4 regions of the Nonomuraea sp. NPDC005692 genome follow, and region 4 is predicted to be linked to each of the others. Evidence: riboswitches for the same ligand, from Rfam matches in the RefSeq annotation. Region 4 holds a riboswitch; each other region holds the start of a gene.
The links. A riboswitch is a leader RNA that binds a small molecule or an ion and turns the genes downstream of it on or off. The one in region 4 is predicted to bind cyclic di-AMP.
Positions count from the first base shown of each region.

Region 1: it holds a riboswitch for cyclic di-AMP, as region 4 does, so the genes downstream of both, ABZ459_RS12455 (CHAP domain-containing protein) here and ABZ459_RS08885 (C40 family peptidase) in region 4, are expected to answer to the same signal.
Region 2: it holds a riboswitch for cyclic di-AMP, as region 4 does, so the genes downstream of both, ABZ459_RS22465 (C40 family peptidase) here and ABZ459_RS08885 (C40 family peptidase) in region 4, are expected to answer to the same signal.
Region 3: it holds a riboswitch for cyclic di-AMP, as region 4 does, so the genes downstream of both, ABZ459_RS11945 (CHAP domain-containing protein) here and ABZ459_RS08885 (C40 family peptidase) in region 4, are expected to answer to the same signal.

Region 1 covers NZ_JBEXYU010000004.1:397,876-401,260, forward strand. Annotated here, with positions in the region: gene ABZ459_RS12445 (TetR/AcrR family transcriptional regulator) at 1-286, shown strand, start outside; gene ABZ459_RS12450 (hypothetical protein) at 362-799, opposite strand; cyclic di-AMP (ydaO/yuaA leader) riboswitch at 1,515-1,668, shown strand; gene ABZ459_RS12455 (CHAP domain-containing protein) at 1,682-2,350, shown strand.
Region 2 covers NZ_JBEXYU010000010.1:146,492-149,876, forward strand. Annotated here, with positions in the region: gene ABZ459_RS22460 (3-isopropylmalate dehydrogenase) at 196-1,242, opposite strand; cyclic di-AMP (ydaO/yuaA leader) riboswitch at 1,342-1,502, shown strand; gene ABZ459_RS22465 (C40 family peptidase) at 1,533-2,096, shown strand; gene ABZ459_RS22470 (NAD(P)-dependent alcohol dehydrogenase) at 2,080-3,072, opposite strand; gene ABZ459_RS22475 (DUF2306 domain-containing protein) at 3,255-3,385, shown strand, end outside.
Region 3 covers NZ_JBEXYU010000004.1:280,045-283,429, reverse strand. Annotated here, with positions in the region: gene ABZ459_RS11955 (aldo/keto reductase) at 1-155, shown strand, start outside; gene ABZ459_RS11950 (Gfo/Idh/MocA family oxidoreductase) at 175-1,128, shown strand; cyclic di-AMP (ydaO/yuaA leader) riboswitch at 1,246-1,383, shown strand; gene ABZ459_RS11945 (CHAP domain-containing protein) at 1,396-2,091, shown strand; gene ABZ459_RS11940 (methyltransferase) at 2,145-2,963, opposite strand; gene ABZ459_RS11935 (YciI family protein) at 3,124-3,385, shown strand, end outside.
Region 4 covers NZ_JBEXYU010000003.1:134,618-138,002, reverse strand. Annotated here, with positions in the region: gene ABZ459_RS08895 (M48 family metalloprotease) at 1-30, opposite strand, end outside; gene ABZ459_RS08890 (hypothetical protein) at 42-875, opposite strand; gene ABZ459_RS08885 (C40 family peptidase) at 1,029-1,511, opposite strand; cyclic di-AMP (ydaO/yuaA leader) riboswitch at 1,642-1,805, opposite strand; gene ABZ459_RS08880 (NlpC/P60 family protein) at 2,168-3,094, opposite strand; gene ABZ459_RS08875 (NYN domain-containing protein) at 3,227-3,385, opposite strand, start outside.

The DNA of each region.
Region 1 (3,385 bases), on a different contig from region 4:
CCTGCTGGCCGCGGCCGAAGGAGTCCTTCCCGCGGGGCGGATCCGGGACCTGCACGCTGAACCCGCCCAGCGCATGGCTGAACTCATCCACCGTGGCCAGGATCAAGGCGTCTTCCGTACCGACCTGCCCGCCACCTGGTTGGTCAGCCTCACCCACTACATCCTGCACGGCGCGGCGAACGAGGTGCGCCAAGGACGCCTGGCCCGTGACGATGCCGCAGACACGGTCACGAAGTCCATCCAATCGGCGCTGGCCGCCTGGGGTGGGAGCCCGGCTTCGGGGTGAGGCGGCGGACTCACTGCAGTTGGCGGTAGCGCAGTTGCTTGCCCGCGTCCGGGCGTCTGACCTCGTGGACGAGGTTCAGAGCAGTTGTGCTTGCACGAAGCCGGCGAGCAGAACAGTGAAGCCGCCGATTTCGCCCACGATGAGCGCCGTCATGAACGCCGTTGTGCCGCGGACGGGATGGCGGAACTGATTGTTGGTGTCCCGGCGCCAGCCGTGAAGGGCGTAGCTCACGATCGCCGCGACGAAGAACACCACGACGACTCCCGCCGCGACGAGATCAACTGCCGCCGGCCAGCCGCTCAGCTCGACGAAGACGGCGATCAGCAGGGTCGCGAACGAATACAGCAAGGCGGCACGATGCGCGATGTCCACATAGGGGTGAGCCCTGTGGTGCTCCGAGCGGATCATCTGCAGGCATTTCCATACGCCCAGCACCAGGGCCGCCATGAAGATCAGTCCTGCCAGCAGCAGTACGACGATGGTGTCGTCCCCCAGGGGCATGGCGCTACGCATGACGGGGCTCCGGGAAGAGGCCGGGGAGCGACGCTGACCCATCGTGAGAAACGGTGAGTCCGTCGCCGGAGGTGGCCGGTGTGACCGTTCTGGCCGACCGTGCTCTGTGCCGTTGGATGAGACGGACCGACAGGTGGCGGTCCTGACTCTCTGCCAGGAGAGGGAAGGCCGCATCGGCGAAGCGCTGCCCCTTCTGGTCGGAAGCTGCCTGCTGTGCCCGGTGTGCCACGCCGTCGGGGAGGTTCGTCCGATGCAGGTGCAGACGTACCCCCTGCGGATCCCCGAGCGAACCGACCGTTGCCGACGCTCGTCCCTCTCTCAGTGCTTCTCGCGGTACCACGTGCCCCTCTCCTTCCGATAACTTGAACATAGATGTTCGAGTTATCGGGGAGCCTGTCTGACTCGTCGCCGTGGGCGTGCCGGGAGTCCATCTCGTCTCGCCGGCCGTAACGCCCCTTGGGGCGCTCGTCTCTTGTCCGTTTCTCTCCGGCGCCTGACCTCGGGCGCGGTCAGACGGCGTGCCAAGGTAAAGAATTGGTGGGTAAAACGCCTGTCTGGTGGGCGTTTTCGAAGCGTTTCTCCCAAGTTGACTTGTACTGCTCTATGCCATTCACATACCTTCAATGTCAGTTACGACGTAGGCCCGGTGAGCATCCGCGCCACAGTACGTCCCGACCATTGCCGAGACCGCGTCTGATCTGCGTGAACACGTAGAACGGCGTGGCCGCCGAATCCGCTCAGAGAAGCACGCGGAACCGGGGACCCACATTCTGTTGGGGTGAATCGGTGCACCTCCCGCGAGGGCATCCGTAGGGCACTTCCACGCCCGAACCCGTCAGCTAACCCGGTAGGCGGAATGGAAGCAAGGAGCAATACCCCTTCATGACCATCAACGCCTTCACCCGTGTTCTGACGCCCGCCACTCTTTCCCGTCTCGCCCTCGGAGTGAGCGTCGCTGCCGGTGCGGTTCTGGCCGGAGCCCCAGTCTTCGCCGATCAGGCGTCCGGCGCGCGTTCCGACACCGTCGCCTCGCACAGCGTCGAGCAGAAGACCGCCGGGCAGGTGAGCGCGCAGTCGGTGCTGAAGATCGCCGAGTCGCAGGTCGGCGTGACCGAGAACGCCGCGGGCGGCGGCACTCCGTTCCACAGCTGGTACATGTCCTCGCCGCGGGCGAAGGAGACCGTGGCCCGCGACGGCGGGAGCCTGCAGTCCTACGCCAACGCTCCCTGGTGCGCGATGTTCGTCTCTTGGGTGGGTGAGAAGGCCGGTGCCCGGTCCACCGTCGGCTGGGACGCCTACACCGTGACCTATGCCAAGTGGTTCGAGGCCAACAAGCGCTGGGGGAGCGAGGCCAAGCCGGGCGCCGTCGTCTTCTACTCCTGGGACGACAAGTCCGTCGAGAGCATCGACCACGTGGGCCTGGTCAAGCAGGACAACGGCGACGGCACGATCACCGCGATCGAGGGCAACACCGGTAACGGCAAGGTTGAGCAGCGCATCCGACCCAAGTCCCAGGTCGTCGGGTACGGCTACCCGCAGTACAAGGCCTGACAGCAGGCCGAAGAGTCCTCTCCGCTGCGATGGTGAGGGCAACGGAAGTGGCGCAGGCGAGGTCCTGCGCCACTTTCGCGTATCGCGGGAGCAACGCTGTGAGACCGGCGCTCTCGTGTCGGCCCGGTTCATACTTCCGTGTCGGCCCGGTTCATACTTCGAAGCAGCGCAGTACGGCGGAGAGCGCTTCGGCGGCTCGCCGCACGTCCACGAACTCACGTACAAGCTGGCGAAGCCGGACCGCAGGATGTCGGCGGCCAGGCGTCGGCATGACTCCGTTGTCCGCCAGCGCGTCGACAATGGCCGAACCAGCCGGATGGCGGTAGGAGTCCGGGCTGCCGCCCAGGGCTGGATGTGGGGAGTGGCCAGGTCCAGAAGGTCGCCGCAGTGCTCTTGGGCCAGCTCGACGAACAGCGACGTCAGGTCGACGCTCTTCGCCCGCATCGCGTGGAGGTCGGCGCGCTTCCACACGTCGAGACTCGCCTCCAGAGCCGCGTACGCAGGTCACGAGCGGCGATGCCACAGGTGGCAGGGCATCGAGGCTCCTGTGAGAAGGGAAGCTCCAGGCTTCCGCTTTCCTGATCAATCGAATGACCCTGCCGCGTGCGAAGGCCGAGGAGTACACGAGCTGGTTCAAGGCTCTCCCGGATCCAGATCGTGTCGCTGCCGGCCCGGCGGCGTGCGCCGATGAGCGTTGGCGAGATCGGCTGGTCCAGCATGGCGGCGGCGGCCACGGCGTGGGCTGTGCTGGTGACGTCGCTGGCATCGCCTGCCTGGTGTCCGAAGCCGCCGTCGTGTCACTGGCCGGAGAGACGGAGGTGGCGGGGGCTCCGCAGCAGCCTCCGGCGGCAAGCGGCGCGAAGGCCTCTGCCAGGTCGCCGATGAAGCCGCCCGCTAACGATCTCATGCTGGTTAGACGCTCGTCAGGATAGACGTTAGTCAAAACTGCGTGGTGTGGTGATGCCGGTGTGCGGTACCTGGCGCTGCGCTTTCTCGGTCGCGGCGGGCGGGGCGTGCGACGAGATGGGCGCCTGG
Region 2 (3,385 bases), on a different contig from region 4:
GGCGGTCCTTCTCTCTACGAATCTGCGACTTCAAGCTGATTCTGGTAGCTACTGCCCGCGAGCAGTATTCGTACTTCCTAGTGTCTCGCGATTTGGGATAGCAAGAGGCAGTTGGGGGTGGTTCGATCCGGTGAACGCAAAAAGCGCCTGGCAGTCCTCGTCCGGACCGCCAGGCGCGTGCGGGGCTAGGCGGTCCTAGCCGGCTACTCGCGCGGCGATGTCGTCGCCGATCTCGCTGGTCGTGCGGCCGGCGCGGCCGGTCACCCGCTCGGCGATGTCGGCGGCCACGGCCTGCTCGACCTTGGCGGCCTCGGCGTGCAGGCCGAGGTGGTCGAGGAGCATGCCGACGGACAGGATGGTGGCGGTCGGGTCGGCCTTGCCCTGACCGGCGATGTCGGGCGCGCTGCCGTGCACCGGCTCGAACATGCTCGGCGAGGTGCGCTCGGGGTTGATGTTGCCGCTGGCCGCCAGGCCGATGCCGCCGGTGATCGCGGCGCCGAGGTCGGTGATGATGTCGCCGAACAGGTTGTCGGTGACGATCACGTCGAAGCGCTCGGGCTGGGTGACGAAGAACATCGAGGCCGCGTCGATGTGGCTGTAGTCGGTGGTGACGTCGGGGAACTCGGCGGCCACGCGGTTGACCGTGCGCTGCCAGAGGTCGCCGGCGTAGGTGAGCACGTTCGTCTTGTGGACGAGCGTGAGCTTCTTGCGGGGCCGCGACTGAGCCTTCTGGAAGGCGTAACGCACGACGCGCTCGACGCCGTGGGCGGTGTTCAGCGACTCCTGGGTGGCGATCTCGTGCGGCGTGCCGCGGCGCATGACGCCGCCGGTGCCCGCGTAGAGGCCCTCGGTGCCCTCGCGGACGACGACCATGTCGATGTGCTCGGCCGAGGCGCCGGCCAGCGCGGTCTCGACGCCGGGGAACAGCTTGACCGGCCGCAGGTTGACGTAGTGGTCGAACTCGAACCGGAGCTTGAGCAGCAGGTCGCGCTCCAGGATGCCGGGCGGCACGCTGGGGTCGCCCACGGCGCCGAGCAGGATCGCGTCATAGCCGCGCAGCTCTTCGAGCACCGCGTCGGGCAGTGTCTCGCCCGTGCGGTGGTAGCGGGCTGCGCCCAGGTCGTAGTGGGTGGGCTCGATCTTCGTGCCCACGGCCTCCAGGACCTTGAGCCCTTCGGCTACGACCTCGGCGCCGATGCCATCCCCGGGGATGACGGCCAGGCGGATGTTACGCGACTCCATGGGCGGTACCTTACCGGCTCGTCTCGGCTGACGAACACATCATCTCAACAACCGGACAATCCGTTTTGGGGGGATTGCGACCTTTTGACCGTTTCGTTAGAGTCCGACGAGCCTAATCCACGCAGCCGCTGCGTGGAGCCGGGGACCCACCTTTCCCCCCGGGGCGAATCGGCCGCGCCTCCCCCCGAGGAGCACCGCCGTAGGGCTACTTCCAGGCCCGAGCCCGTCAGCTAACCCGGTCGGCCACGTGGAAGGACAGTCCCCTGTCTAGCATCGCCATCTTTTTGGCGGTGGCAGCGGGCGCCGCAGGTCTCGCGCCTGCCGCCCCCGCGGCTCCCGCCGCTCCGGCCGCCCCCGCCCCCTCCGTCACCCTCACCGGCCCCCAGGTGAAACAGGTCCAGGAACGGCACGTGCCGAAACCGGCCTGGAAGGTCGCCCTCGAATACGCCATGGACAAGCGCGGCACCCCGTACGTGTGGGGTGGCGCCAGCGAACGGGGCTACGACTGCTCGGGCCTCATGCTCCGGGCCTACGAAGACGCCGGCATCGAGCTCCCCAGAACCGCCGCGGAGCAGTACGGCGCCTTCTCCAGGAAGATCGCCTGGAAGGACCTCGAACCAGGCGACCTGGTGTTCTTCAGCGGCCTGGGCCACGTCGGCATGATCTCCAAGCCCGGCTATATGGTCCACTCCCCCCACACCGGCGACGTGGTGAAGGAGGAACGCCTGTCGCAGTGGCGCAGGCAGGCCTTCGTCGGCGCGGTACGCCCCGACCCCAAGGGCGTCAAGCGCTGGGCCGACTACAAGCAGCTCCAGAAGGCCCCCGCCCCCGCCATGCTCACCGCGACCCTGTGACGACGACCTTCCCCGGGGCGTGCCCCTCCTCCTGGTAGCGGACGGCCGCCGGGAGCTCGCCGAACGGGAAGGTCCTGTCGATGACCGGGGTGACCGCGCCCTGCTCGATCAGCCTGGTCAACGTCAGCAGGTTCGCCCTGTTGCTCCCGCAGCGGACCACGTCCGCCCTGACGATCCGCTGCGGGACGAAGGGCCCCGACGCGAGCGCGGCGAACATGTGGCCGGCCGGCTGCACCCAGCGGCCGGCCGGCCCGCCGACCAGCACGTACGTGCCCTTCCTGGTCAGCACGCGGCGGCAGTCCGCCAGCCGGCGACCGCCCGCCACGTCGAGCAGGAGGTCGAAGCGCCGCCCCGACGCCGCGAAGTCCTCCTTGGTGTGGTCGATGACGTCGTCCGCGCCGAGCGAGCGGACCAGGTCCGCGTTGCGCCCGCTGCACACGCCCGTGACCTGCGCCCCCAGCGCCTTGGCGAGCTGCACGGCGAACGTGCCCACGCCGCCGGACGCGCCGTTGACCAGTACCTTCTGGCCCGGCTGGACGCGTCCCTCGTCGCGCAGCGCGATCAGCGCGGTGTTGGCCGCCATCGGCACCGCCGCCGCCTGCTCGAACGACAGGCCCGCCGGCTTGGGCGCCACCTCGCCCTGCCGCAGGCAGACGTACTCGCCGAAGCCGCCCCCCAGCGACATCGCGTACACCTCGTCGCCGGGACGGAACAGCGTGACGTCCTTGCCGGCCGCCTCCACCTCCCCCGCCACGTCGGCCCCGAGGACGGCGATGCTGGGCCGGCGCAGCCCGACCCCGCCGCCCATGACCCGGGCCAGGTACGGCTCTCCCCGCATGAAGTGCCAGTCGTAGGGCTGCACGGACGTGGCCCGCACCCGCACCAGCACCTCGTCGTCGCGCGGCACGGGCCGCTCGACGTCGGTCAGGACGAGCTGGTCGGGCGAGCCGAACGAGCGCAGGACGTACGCCTTCATCGTTTTTCTCCCTCGTGCCGCTGATGTGCCGTCAGTGTGGGCGTGACCTGCACGGACGCTCAACGGTCGAAAGGCGACGGCTCGATGGCCGAAAGTACGACCGCCCTCCCGCCGATGGTGCGAACCGGGACGGGCCGTCCGCGCGATGACCGGGCACGGGCGCGGGCGGCACGCTTTCGGGCATGAGATGGATCGCACCCGCCGGGCTGCTCGCGCTCAGCGTCGTCCCCCTGGTCGCCGGCGCACTCCGGCTGACCGAACTGGCCGCCGGCGCGCCCGTCACGGCGGACAACGCGCGCTTCTTCGCCATGCC
Region 3 (3,385 bases), on a different contig from region 4:
ACGTGGTGATCCCCAAGTCGGTCACGCCGTCGCGGATCGAGGAGAACATCGACGTGTTCGACTTCATCCTCGACACCGAGGACATGGCGGCCATCGGGGCGATGAACGCGGGGCGGCGGATCGGGCCCGACCCCGACTCGTTCAACCTGACCTGAGCGCTCTACGATCTCGGTCGTGCGAGATTTCACCTGGGGAATAGCGGCGACCGGCGGCATCGCGCGTACCGTGGGGGCGGCCATCGTGGCCGAGCCCGGCATGCGGGTGGCCGCCGTCGGCTCACGGAGCCCGCTCAGGGCGCGGGCGCTGGCCGACGAGCTGGGCGCGGAGTCGGCCTACGGCTCCTACGAGGCGCTGTGCGCCGATCCGGCCGTCGACGCGATCTACGTCGCCACGCCGCACGCCCAGCACCTGGAGGTGGCCGAGGCCGCCATCGCGGCGGGCAAGTCGGTGCTGTGCGAGAAGCCGCTGGCTGCCGACGTGGCCGACGCCGAGCGCATGGTGGCGCTGGCCCGCGCGGCCGGGGTCTTCCTCATGGAGGCCATGTGGATGCGCTTCAACCCGCTCATCCAGCAGGTGGCGGCCGATCCGCGCTTCGGTGAGATCCGGTCGGTGCGGGCCTCGTTCGGCTTCGCGCTGCCCTACGACCCCGCCCACCGGTTGTGGGCACCGGAGCTGGGCGGCGGGGCCCTGCTCGACCTGGGGATCTACCCGTTCGGGCTGGCCCAGCTGCTGCTCGGCATGCCCGCGGAGCTGCGCATGGCCGGCTCGCTGGCGCCCAGCGGCGTCGACGCCGAGGCCGGCGGGCTGCTGCTGTACCCGGACGGGCGGCGGGCCCTGGTGGACGTGTCGCTGCTGGCACATCACGCCAACGACGCGAGCGTGGTGGGCACGTCGATGCGGGCCGACATCCTGGCGCCGTTCTGGGCGCCGCGGCGGGTGCTGCTGTCCGGGCCGTCGATGGAGACGGAGGAGCTGGTGCTCGACCCGGCCGACAACGGTTACGCGGGTGAGCTGCGCGAGGTGCGCGCGGCCACGATCGAGGGCCGGACGGAGAGCGCGGTCATGCCGCTTGACGAATCCCTTGCCATGATGGGGCTTCTGGCCGAGGCGAGGGCCCAACTCTCCTAGCTGGACCTTTAGGCATTTGCCTTGCTCTTGCCCGATGTATTACCTTGTGGGGCATCTCGCGGCAGACGTCCGGTTTGTCCGGCTTTGTCCAACCATCGCAAGACATTTCACAGGATCGTCCTGTGACCGCTGAATCCGCCTCCGGGCGGAACCGGGGACCCACGTCCTTTGGGGTGAATCGGCACTTCGGTGCCGTAGGGCAGCTTCCACGTCCGAACCCGTCAGCTAACCCGGTAAGCGGCATGGAAGCAAGGAGTAATGCCCTCGATGGCCAAGCACCGTCCCATCCGTGCCCCGAAGATCAACTACGCCCACGCCGCGCTCGGCGCGGCCATCCTCGCCTCCGCCATCGGCGGCCACGCCACCGCCGCCGCCGCCGACAGCACCGGCCCCGCCGCCGCGACCGGCCACTCGGCCGTCGCGCCGCAGGCCGCCGCCCAGACCCGCAAGGCGGAGGAGACCCAGGTCAACGTCACCGCCGAGCAGGTCCTGGCCATGGCCAAGTCCCAGGTCGGCACCTCCGAGAACGCCTACGGCGGCGGCACCAAGTTCCAGAAGTGGTACGCCGACTCCAAGCGCGCCGCCGAGACCATCGCCCGCGACGGCGGCACCCGCGCGATGTACCTGAACGCGCCCTGGTGCTCGATCTTCGTCTCCTGGGTCGGCGAGCAGACCGGCGCCCGCCCGCAGGTCGGCTGGGACGCCTGGACCGTGGCCCACGCCAAGTGGTTCGCCGCCAACGACCGCTGGGGCGCCGAGGCCAAGCCCGGCGCGGTGGTCTTCTTCTCCTGGGGCGGCAGCAAGAGCCTGGACTCCATCCAGCACGTCGGCTTCGTCGTCAAGGACAACCACGACGGCACGATCTCCACGATCGAGGGCAACACCGGCAACGGCAAGGTCGAGGAGCGCGTCCGTCCGAAGTCGCAGGTCGTCGGCTACGGATACCCCCAGTACGCGAGCTGACCTCCCCCGCTCCGAGCGCGCGTCCCGCACGAGGGACGCGCGCTCGCCGCGTCTCAGGGCCGGACCGCCACCAGCGAGTAGAGGATCGGCAGGTGCGAGTCCCCGAACGGGAACCGGTACCGGCCGTCCGCGCCCTCGGCCAGCAGGCCGCGCGGGTCGATGTCGGTCTCGACGTGCTCGCCCAGCTCGGCCACCGTGAGCCCGGCCCGCGCCGCCGCCGTGACGATCTCGCCCACCGAGTACGGGTACTCGACCGCCTCGTGGGCCTCGGTCACCACTCCGGCGTCGGCGTACGTGCCGGTCACCGTCTCCCGGTGGGCCTGGCCGCCGCCGTAGGGCCAGTCGGCCACCAGCGGGTCGAGCGAGGCCACCGTCTGGTAGGCCGGATGCAGGTCGACCAGCACCAGCCGCCCGCCGGGCCGCAGCGCCATGGCCGCGCCGCGCATCCAGGCGCCCAGGTCGCCGATCCAGCACAACACGCCGTACGTGGCCACCGCCACGTCGAAGCCGCCGGCCAGCGACTCCGGCAGCCGCTGCGTGTCGGCCTCCACGAACGTGGCCGCCAGCCCGGCCCTGGCCGCCAGGTCTCGGGCGCGCGCGACCGCCACCGGGGAGAAGTCAACGCCGGTCACCCGCGCTCCGAGGCGTGCCCAGCTCAGCGTGTCCAGGCCGAAGTGGCACTGCAGGTGGAGCAGGTCCCGGCCGGCGACGTCGCCGGCCAGGCGGCGTTCGAGCGCGTAGAGGGTCTGCCGGCCGGCGAGGAAGGCGTCGACGTCGTAGAACCGGTCGGCCGAGGTGGAGCCGTGGACGCGGGCGCGCTCGTCCCAGAGGGCCCGGTTGGGGACGGGGGCGTCTTGTGCGGGTCGGGGCATGGGGCGAGGATGGCACATCGGCCAGGCGGCCGCACGACCGGTACGGTGCCCTGGGAACGGACGGGTCCGCGTGTCGATCCGGCCGGCGCCCGTTCGACGCTTCAGCGAGGCCGGCTCCGCCCGGGGGCCGCGGACGGAAGGGACGTGCAGGATGAAATTCATGATCGTCGGCAGGGGCAACGCGGAGACCGAGGCCGGGGCGCTGCCCAGCCAGGAGCTCGTCGACAACATGCACGCCTACAACGAGGCGCTGGCCAAGGCGGGGGTGCTGCTGGCCGCCGAGGGGCTCTACCCGAGCTCGCAGGGCGCGCAGATCGCCTACAGCGGCGGCCGGGCCACGGTGATCGACGGCCCGTTCGCCGAGGCCAAGGAGCTGATCGCGGGGTTCTGGCTGATCCAGGTGAAGTCCAGGGAGGAAGCCC
Region 4 (3,385 bases):
TTCCCGGGGCGGGTCGTTCCGCTCGCTCATCTGCCTCCCCTTCACGCGAGCTGCTCTCGTACGTACTCGCGCCACCGTGCCGCCAGCGTCTCGGCGGTGAGCCCCACGGAGGCGAGCGCCTGATCGACGCCGGCCACGCGGGCATCACGGTAGAGCCGTACCAGGGTCCCGTCACCGAACCGGTCTGCGAGGAAGCGACACGCCATCCAGGCCTCCTGGTACGCCCGCGCGAGCCGTCCGGGATCGGCGGCCGTGGGGGCGAAAGCCGCAGGTCCGGGCAACTCGCTCGGCAGCCGGCCGGCCCGTACGTCGGCGGCGAGTTCGGCGGCGGCCGTCCCGACGGGGAGCCCGGCGTCGCGGTAGGCCACGTAGTCGGCGAACCCCTCGTAGAGCCAGACGGGCAGCCGGTCGGTGCCCGCGGCGACGTGGGTGAGCTCATGGGTGAGGACGACGTCGCGTCCCGTGGGGGTGAGCCGCGCGAAGGAGCCCGGCACGATGATCACCCTGGCGCCGTCGGCCACCGCGGCCAGCCCGTCCAGCGGGCCCGTGCCCGCCAGCCCGGCCGCCTCGGCGTCGGAGTCCGGCACGACGACCAGCGCGCGTACCGGCCGGCCGAGCACCGCGGACACCCGCCGTCCGGCGAGGTCCGCCCGGCGGGCGAGGTCGGCGAGCACGCCGGGGTCGGCGCGGTGCCCCACGACCACGGACCGCGCGCCGCGGGCCACCTGACCGCCGTCGCCCCACAACCCGCGCGCCCCGGCGGGCAGGACGGCGGCGGGCGGCGCGTCGGCGACCACGAGAACCGCCGTCGACAGCAGCAGCACCGAAAGGAGCAGACGCGGACTGCGGAGGGACGGACGCACCTGCGAGGACACGGCCCGATGCTAGTCGGCCCAGGACGCTCCCGGCCCCTTCACGAGGCCGGCCCCTTCGCCAGACCGGTCCCTTCAGGAGGCCGGTCCCTTCACGAAGCCGGGCATGCGACAGGCCCCGGCCCGGACCGGGGATGGTCCGGGCGGGGCCCGTTGTCACGCGCCGGGACGCACCGCGCCGACGAACGACGACTTCCGCCATCCGCCCAGTTTGTCGATGCGCACCCGTTCGCCGGTCCGCGGCGAATGGACCATCTTGCCGTGGCCGACATACATGCCGACGTGGCCCAGCCCGTTGAAGAACATCAGGTCGCCCGGCTTGAGATTGCGCCAGGAGACCTTGCGCTTGATGCGGGCGAACTGGCTGTTCGTCACGCGCGGGAGTCGCACTCCGGCCTTCTTCCAGGCGTACTGGACGAGTCCGGAGCAGTCGAACGCACCAGGGCCCGTGGCCCCGTACCGGTACGGGTCGCCGACCTGATGCTTGGCGACGGCGACGGCCCTGCGGGCCTTCGACGCCTGCCGCGCGGCCTTCGCCGACTTGGCGGACCTGGCGGTCTTCGCCGACTTGGCCGACTTCGCAGTGGCCGCCTTGGCGGTGCTGGACACCGCGGTGAGCCTGGCGGCCGATTCGCTCACCGTCTGCGCCCCGGCCGGCACGGCATGGAGAGCCGCACCTCCGGCCGTCACGGTCATCGTGAGTGCGACGCCCCTCAGGGCAAGACGGGACAGACGGGGGTTATGCAGGGAGGTAGACAGGATTTCTCCTTGTGTCTTCCACGAACGCCTACCGGGTTAGCTGACGGATTCGGGCCTGGAAGTCGCCCTACGGCGCGATGACGCGCCGATTCACCCCTGATCCCGGGGGATTACGGGATCTTTGGGTCCCCGGCTCCGTGCCTCCTGGCTGCACGGACTCGGCAGGTCGCCGCCCGATGGTTGTCTCTGCATAGGGATATCGGCGGCGACCGATGGATTTTCATCTGGTCCGCATCGGGGGTTCCGATGTCGATCCGCGGTGCGCATGGCTTGCTGACCGCGACGCCAGAAACTACGCGGACGGGTCAAGATTTGGCAAAGGGAGACACCGGCTGTAAAGATCAGATAAAGGTGGGAGTAAAGGGGGAAATCCCTGCTCGAGCAGCGAGTTCCGTTACCGCTTTGTGACCCTTCTCACACTTCGCGGCACACCCGATTGTCAGGACCCTTTCGCCCCGTTTGTCCCTTTCGCCTCAGGGGTCGCGGACAGCCCGAAGCCGCCCGCGATTCCGGTCGCCGGGCGGTCAGGGGGCGGGTCAGGGGCGGATGGCTCCGACCAGGGGGCGGCGGTAGTCGGCGAGGCGGACGACCTTCACGACGTCCCCCGTCTGCGGCGCGTGGACGATCTTGCCTCCGCCCGCGTAGATGCTGACGTGCCCGAGCCCCTCGCTGAAGATGAGGTCCCCCGGCTGGAGGTCCTTGATGTCCACCTTCCGGCCGGCGCCCCAGGCCCACTGCTGCCACGTCGTACGCGGCAGTGTGACACCGGCCGCGCGCCAGGCGGCCTGTGTCAGCCCTGAGCAGTCGTAGCCGCGCGGGCCCGTGCCCCCGTAGATGTACGGCTTGCCGACCTGGGCGAAGGCGAACTGCAGGACGGCGGCCGCGCTGCCCGAGGCGGGACCGGTGTACTTGATGCCGGTGCTGTTGGGGTTGCCCGGGTTGTAGGCCCCCAGCTTGTCCAGGAGCTTCTTCTGCTGGCCGACCAGCTTCAGCACCTCGGCCCGCTCCCGCTGGACGGCGTCCCGCTCCTTGTCGGCGTCGGCCAGCGCGGTCTCGGCGTTGTCGCGCTCGGCCTTGAGGCCCTTGTTCTCGCGGTCGAAGGCGGCCAGCTTCTCCAGCCGCTCGCGCGAGAGCTGCCCGGCCATGGCCAGCCCGGCCAGCAGGTTCTCGGGGTTGTCGACCCCGACCATGCCGGGCAGGGAGGTGACGTCCCCGCCCATCTTGTACGAGTCCACCGCCGCCCTGATGATCTCGGCCCGCAGGTCGGCGACCGTCTGCAGCTTGCGCTTGTAGCGGTCGTTCAGCGTGGTGTAGGCGTCCTTGGCCTTCTTGTAGTTCTCGGTCGCCGTGTTGTACCGGTCGACGACCTTGTCGGCCTTGTCGTTGAGCTTCTCGAGCTTGGCCTTGGCCTGTTTGAGAGTGGGCTTGGGATCAGCGAGCGCCGCACCCATCGGGACCGTCATCAGTCCGATCGCGAGACCCGCGGCCACCGTCACCCGGCCAAACCTCACAGCGTCGCCTCCCAGGGATTACACCTGGGGCGAAATAGTACAGAAGTGGCGGGTGGGGTCTCGCCAATAGTGCTAATTCGTAACTTATGCGCGGCCCAGCCGGCGCAGCAGCAGACCGGACGGAACCGGTCTGGCGCCCATGCGGCGGACGGACTCGGCCACCTCGCGGTCGGAGGAGACGACGGCGATGGCCCGGCCGGGCGGCTCGGCCCGGACGAGCTGGCGGATGAGGTCGTCGGCGAT